DNA from 3 places in the Niveibacterium umoris genome. Region 3 is predicted to be linked to each of the others. Evidence: predicted binding sites of a transcription regulator. Region 3 holds the regulator's gene; each other region holds the start of a gene.
The links. The regulator sigma-54, encoded in region 3, starts transcription at its own class of promoters, with help from an activator protein. The targets are predictions, from matches to a motif close to TGGCACGCTTNCTGCTNA.
Positions count from the first base shown of each region.

Region 1: nifH (nitrogenase iron protein) is a predicted target of sigma-54. The motif match lies at 1,053-1,070, and genes of this name have one in related genera.
Region 2: GGR36_RS22025 (PEP-CTERM sorting domain-containing protein) is a predicted target of sigma-54. The motif match lies at 1,077-1,094, and genes of this name have one in related genera.

Region 1 is NZ_JACIET010000001.1:1,197,874-1,200,072, forward strand. Features, by position in the region: gene GGR36_RS05245 (class II glutamine amidotransferase) at 1-8, shown strand, start outside; gene GGR36_RS05250 (NAD(+)--dinitrogen-reductase ADP-D-ribosyltransferase) at 69-1,007, opposite strand; gene nifH (nitrogenase iron protein) at 1,161-2,042, shown strand; gene nifD (nitrogenase molybdenum-iron protein alpha chain) at 2,116-2,199, shown strand, end outside.
Region 2 is NZ_JACIET010000004.1:61,004-63,202, forward strand. Features, by position in the region: gene GGR36_RS22025 (PEP-CTERM sorting domain-containing protein) at 27-1,016, opposite strand; gene ubiD (4-hydroxy-3-polyprenylbenzoate decarboxylase) at 1,295-2,199, shown strand, end outside.
Region 3 is NZ_JACIET010000002.1:849,643-851,841, reverse strand. Features, by position in the region: gene lptB (LPS export ABC transporter ATP-binding protein) at 1-362, shown strand, start outside; gene GGR36_RS15845 (RNA polymerase factor sigma-54) at 381-1,865, shown strand; gene hpf (ribosome hibernation-promoting factor, HPF/YfiA family) at 1,877-2,199, shown strand, end outside.

The sequences.
Region 1 (2,199 bases), on a different contig from region 3:
ACGCGTGAGGCCACGAGCCGTTGCGGGCTGGCCGTCGCAATTGGATTGGGCGCGTTGGCAATCGGCGCTCATGACCGTTTGCGTGCCCCCGTTCGATCCGCAACTGACTGGCGGACTGGCACCCCCGAATCACCCACGCCGTAAACACCGCCGATCGCCAGCACCTCGTCCTCGCCCTGCAGGCGCGCAGCCATGAGGCGTGCGACACAGAAAATGCGGGGAATCGGCACTGCGGTCTGGATCACGCTATCGCCGAACTCCTCGGCGCGTTCGCGCTGGAAGGTGAAGGAATTGACGTTGTTGAGCAGCACGAGCGACTGGCCGTCGTGCTCACCAAGAATCTCATGTGCTTCCCAGCGATTGAGGCCGCGGAATAGCGTGAAATGGCTCGTATCCGGAAAGCGCCGTTTGAGTTCGTACTGCGTCCAGGTGTAGACGAGGTCCAACTGCGCCTCGAGCGCATTGGTGTTGTACAGCCCGGTTGCGCGCTGTTCCAGGTACAGGCGATAAGGTTCGCCGGAGAAATCGCGAATCGGCGCGCGATGATGACGCGGCAAAAGTCCGAAGCGGGACTCGACCCACGCCTTGAGCACAGCGCCCTCAACGCTGTCGGAGTTGAAGTGCCAGCCGCGGATCAGCTTCAGGTAATTGAGCCTGCCGCGCCGCTTCGATACGCCTTGCGAATAGCCTGCGTCTTCCAGCGCATCGAGCCTGAAACTCACGCTCATGTAGTCGTAGAAAAGCTGCAGGCGAACATCCTCTGCGGGTTCTGCATCGAGCAGCGCAAAGAAGTCGCGGTGCAACTCCAGCACGCCGTCGAGCACCAGTGCAGAGGGATGCTGCTGATAGGTGTAGCTCCCCAGGATTACCGCTGGCAGATTGCAGCGGTTGATCGATAGGCGCGCCCAGGGCGGCAGCGTCGGATTGTCGCAAGCCTTGTCGCCATCCCTACACAGTGCCAGCGCTTTGTCGCATGCCGCACTGCCATTCGTAGCACCGTCAACCACGTTTTCTCCTTGTTTTTCAAACGCTTGAATCTATTTCGACGGGTCTGGCACGCGCATTGCGATTTTGAGTGCGAGACGTCAGTGCGGTGATTGCCCGATTTCACGCAACTCATGTGCCTGACCCGAAAAACGTTTCCCTCAAGGAGAAGCACCATGGCAAAGCTTCGTCAATGCGCGATTTACGGCAAGGGCGGCATCGGCAAGTCGACCACCACGCAGAACCTCGTCGCCGCTCTGGCCGAGGCCGGCAAGAAGGTGATGATCGTCGGCTGTGATCCGAAAGCCGACTCCACCCGCCTGATCCTGCACGCCAAGATGCAGAACACCGTGATGCAACTGGCCGCTGACGCCGGGTCTGTCGAAGACCTCGAACTGGAAGACGTGCTGCAGATCGGCTTCAAGGGCATCAAATGCGCCGAGTCCGGTGGCCCGGAACCGGGCGTCGGTTGTGCCGGCCGTGGCGTGATCACCGCGATCAACTTCCTCGAAGAAGAAGGTGCTTACTCCGACGACCTCGACTTCGTGTTCTACGACGTTCTGGGCGACGTGGTGTGTGGCGGTTTCGCGATGCCGATCCGCGAAGGCAAGGCGCAGGAAATCTACATTGTCGTGTCGGGCGAGATGATGGCGATGTACGCCGCCAACAACATCTCGAAGGGCATCGTGAAGTACGCCAACTCGGGCGGCGTTCGCCTTGCAGGCCTGATCTGCAACAGCCGCAAGACCGACCGCGAAGACGAACTGATCATCGCGCTGGCCGAGAAGATCGGCACCCAGATGATCCATTTCGTGCCGCGCGACAACGTTGTGCAGCACGCAGAGATCCGCCGCATGACGGTCATCGAATACGACCCGACCGCCAAGCAGGCCGACGAGTACCGCGAACTCGCACGCAAGATCGTCGAGAACAAGAAGTTCGTGATCCCCAATCCGCTCGAAATGGAAGAGCTGGAAGAACTGCTGATGGAGTTCGGGATCATGGAAGTGGAAGACGAGAAGATCGTCGGCAAGACTGCCGCCGAACTCGCAGTCTGATTCAGCCACTTCACGATCCAGCGATTGAACCAGTGCGCCGTGTCCGGCTAGGGGCCGGCGCAGGGAGAACGTAATGACTGAACTGACCCGAGAAGCGGCCCAGGCCCTCATTGAAGAGGTGCTTGAGGTCTACCCCGAGAAGGCCAAGAAGGACCGC
Region 2 (2,199 bases), on a different contig from region 3:
GTATGAACGATCAGCTGTGCGGCAGATTACTTGGCGCTGCGGCGGCGAGCTGCTGCCAAGCCTGCGAGGCCAAGGCCTGCGAGCGCGAGGCTGCCCGGCTCAGGCACGCCGGTATCCGGCGGAACAAACACACCACCCGTCACGTTGAAACCGAAGATGAACGTGTTCGGGATGCCGAGCGTCGGACCGCCAGCAACGCTGGCTTGGCCGTACGAGTACAGGCCGATGTCGATATCGCTCGCATCGCCATCCACCAGGCGACGTGCCAGATCGGCATCCGCTTCGGTGCCGGCTGCGCCATAGTAGGTCGTGAACTTCAGTTCTGCGCCAGCGTCGAGGGCGGCGAACTCAAAGTCGAACAGCGCGCCATGGTCACGCGGACCTGCGTCGGTGAAGTTGGTGTTGAGCAGACCGTAGGACGAGAAGGTCAGCGGGTTTGCGTCGTTGAAGCCGTTGTTGTCTGTGCGATAGACGTTGCTGCCGTTGGCAATGCCAAGCGCGGCCGGCACACCTTGAATCGTCACATACTCAGCGAATGCGGTCGGGGCGATATCCCAGTCCATCACGCGGCGATAGCGCAGGTCACCGGCCGCGATCGCAACCGTTTGCAGGTTCTTGATCGTGACGTCATCTGCGTAGAGGTTCGGCGTTCCCGCGATCGGGTGATAGTTGTGGGTCACTTCCAGCGAGCTGCCGACGCGCGACACCGAAATTGCTGTGGATGCCGTGGAGGTGAAGCTGACCAGAGTGAGTCCGCCAATGCCGGTGGCATTATTGGCATAGCCGGCCGTGCCAGAAGAAACGATTGCAGCACCCCAGCCTTCGCACGGGCAGCCATACACGGTACCGTCATTGCCCGTCGCGTTGTACTGGACGCCCACGCCATTGTAGTTCAGCTGGCCGAGGTCATTCACACCCAGGCTGACAGTGCCGTTGGTGATGACAGCCGACGCGTTCGCGGTCGTTGCAACTGCGGCGCCGCCAACAAGCAGCAGGGCGGCAGCGAGTGTCTTCATTTTCATATCATTAACCTCGTTGTCACTGGAGTCCGACCCGGACCTCCTTCTGCGCAGTACTAAGCATGAACGGTGCCAATTTTTGATGGTTGTTTAAGGGTTTGAAAACAAAAAGAAAAATGCCGTACAAAAAAGATGCCTGAACCCATGTGTAAGAAATTTCGTCGCGTCTATCGCCTCATCGCTTTGGCATATTCTGGGAGGCGCGTGCGCAGCCGCGAGGGCGTTTTGCTCGGCCGCGCTATCATCCTCAGCCCGTTTTGCCCGGAGCAGTCTTGATGCGTTATGACGATCTGCGCGCGTTCGTTGCGCAACTTGAACAACGCGGTGACTTGAGGCGTATATCAATTCCTGTCGATACGCATCTCGAAATGACCGAGATCGCAGATCGGGTGCTGCGCGCAGGCGGACCAGCGCTGCTTTTCGAGAAACCACACACCCAGGGGCGGCCATGTGCGATGCCGGTGCTCGCCAACCTGTTCGGCACGCCGCAGCGTGTGGCCTGGGGCATGGGTGAGGAGGGCGACTGGAAGGCGACCTTGCGGGAAGTGGGCAAGCTGCTCGCTTTCCTGAAGGAGCCGGAGCCACCCAAGGGGCTGAAGGATGCGTGGGAGAAGCTGCCCATCCTGAAGCAGGTGATGAACATGTCGCCCAAGGTGGTCGGTTCGGCGCCGTGTCAGGACATCGTTTGGGAGGGCAAGGATGTCGACCTGTCGCGCCTGCCGATCCAGCACTGCTGGCCCGGGGATGCGGCGCCGCTGATCACCTGGGGGCTGGTCGTTACCCGCGGGCCGCACAAGAACCGCCAGAATCTCGGGATCTATCGCCAGCAGGTGTTGGGCCCGAACCGGGTGATCATGCGCTGGCTGGCGCATCGTGGCGGCGCGCTAGATTATCGCGAGTTCCAGCAGGCAAACCCCGGCCAGCCTTTCCCGGTCGCGGTGGTGCTGGGCTGCGATCCGGCGACGATTCTTGGCGCAGTAACGCCCGTACCGGATTCGCTTTCCGAATACCAGTTCGCGGGCCTGCTGCGCGGCTCGAAGACCGAGCTGGTGAAGTGCGTGGGCTCGGACCTGCAGGTGCCGGCCTCGGCCGAGATCGTGCTCGAAGGCGTGATCCACCCCGGCGACATGGCGCCTGAAGGCCCCTACGGCGACCACACCGGCTACTACAACGAGGTGTC
Region 3 (2,199 bases):
TCGCAGAACTGGGCATCACCCACCTGCGGGACGCCACCGCACTGTCGCTGTCGGGCGGCGAGCGGCGCCGGGTCGAGATTGCCCGTGCGCTCGCCACCGATCCGCAGGTGATCCTGCTCGATGAACCCTTTGCCGGCGTTGACCCGATCGCGGTGATCGACATCCAGAAGATCATCCGCTTCCTGAAGGAACGCAACATCGGCGTGCTGATCACCGACCACAACGTCCGCGAGACGCTGGGCATCTGTGATCGCGCCTACATCATCACCGACGGCGTCGTGCTTGCCTCCGGCCGCCCGGCGGAGATCGTGCAGAACGACAAGGTTCGCCAGGTCTATCTGGGTGAGCATTTCCGCCTCTGATCCCCCCCCTAGCCGACGATGAAACCTTCGCTCCAGCTCCGCATCTCCCAGCAGCTCGCGCTGACCCCGCAGCTGCAGCAGTCGATCAAGCTCCTGCAGCTATCGACGCTGGAGCTCAACAGCGAGATCGAGCGCATGTTGCTCGAAAACCCGCTGCTCGAACGCGAAGACTCCGAATCGGACCCCGAAGCCTGGGGCCAGTCCGCCGCGGCGCCCAGCAGCGGCGAACAAGGCGATGCCCCGGCCGAGGGTGGCGACACCGATTTCTCCGACGCCCCCGCCGAACCGCCCGAACCGAGTTTCGAGGAGGGTGGCAGCTACGATGAAGGCAGCGCCGAATGGTCGGGCGAGGGCGGTGGCGGTGGCAGTGGCAGCGGCAACCGCGACGACGACGAGGAAACCGACTTTCAGGAGTTCCGCGCGGCCCAGACCAGCCTGCGCGATCATCTGGACGGCCAGATCGCCCTGATGTTGCTGTCGGAGCGCGATCGCGCACTGCTGCGTTTCATGATCGAAGCGCTTGACGACGACGGCTACCTGACCCAGCCGCTCGACGAGCTGATGGAACTGCTGCCGACCGAATCGGAAGTCGAGATCGAGGAACTGCAGATTGCGCTGGCACATCTGCAGAACCTCGACCCGCCGGGGGTCGGCGCGCGCTCGCCGGGAGAATGCCTGAAGCTGCAGCTGCGGCTCTTGCCCGCCAGCGCTGCACGCGACGCGGCGATCACGATCGTCGAACATCACCTTGAGTTGCTTGCGGCGCGCGATTTCGTACGCCTGAAGCGCCAGCTCGGTTGCAACGAAGAGACCCTGCGCGAGGCGCATCAACTGGTTTGCAGCCTTGACCCGCGCCCGGGCGCGAAATTTGCCGCGCTCGAAACCCGTTACGTGATCCCGGATGTGATCGTGCGCAAGGTGCGCGGCCACTGGAGTGCGACACTGAATCCGGACGCGATGCCCAAGCTGCGGATCAACCAGCTCTACGCCGGTATCCTGCAGCAGCACCGCGGCTCGGCCGGTTCGCTGGCCGGCCAGTTGCAGGAGGCGCGCTGGATGATCAAGAACGTACAGCAACGCTTCGACACGATCCTGCGGGTTTCGCAGGCGATCGTTGACCGCCAGCGGCAGTTCTTCGATTATGGGGACGTGGCCATGCGGCCGCTGACCTTGCGCGAGATCGCCGAGCAGCTCGATTTGCACGAATCGACGATTTCGCGGGTCACGACGCAGAAGTACATGGCCACGCCACGTGGCATTCTTGAACTGAAATACTTTTTCGGCAGCCACGTCGCCACAGATTCTGGCGGCGCGTGTTCAGCTACGGCGATTCGTGCGCTGATTCGCCAGCTGGTTGCGGCAGAGGATCGCAAAAAACCGCTATCCGACGCCCGGATTGCCGAACTTCTCGGCCAGCAGGGGATTGTCGTTGCGCGACGCACCATCGCAAAGTACCGCGAGTCGCTCAACATCCCGCCGGTCAGCCAGCGCAAGATGATCTAAGAGGAGTGATCATGAACCTGAACATCACCGGACATCATCTCGAAGTTACCGCCGCCCTGCGCGACTACGTAACCTCGAAACTGGATCGCGTGATTCGCCACTTCGACCATGTCACCAGCGTCAACGTGATCCTGTCGGTGGAAAAGCTCAAACAAAAGGCGGAGGTGACGGTGCATGTACGCGGGAAGGACATTTTTGTCGAAAGCATCGACGAAGATCTCTACGCCGCAATTGATGCCATGACCGACAAACTCGATCGGCAGGTTCTCAAGCACAAGGAAAAGTCCTACGATCACGGCCACGAGGCGCACAAGCGCCAGTCCGCGGAATCGTA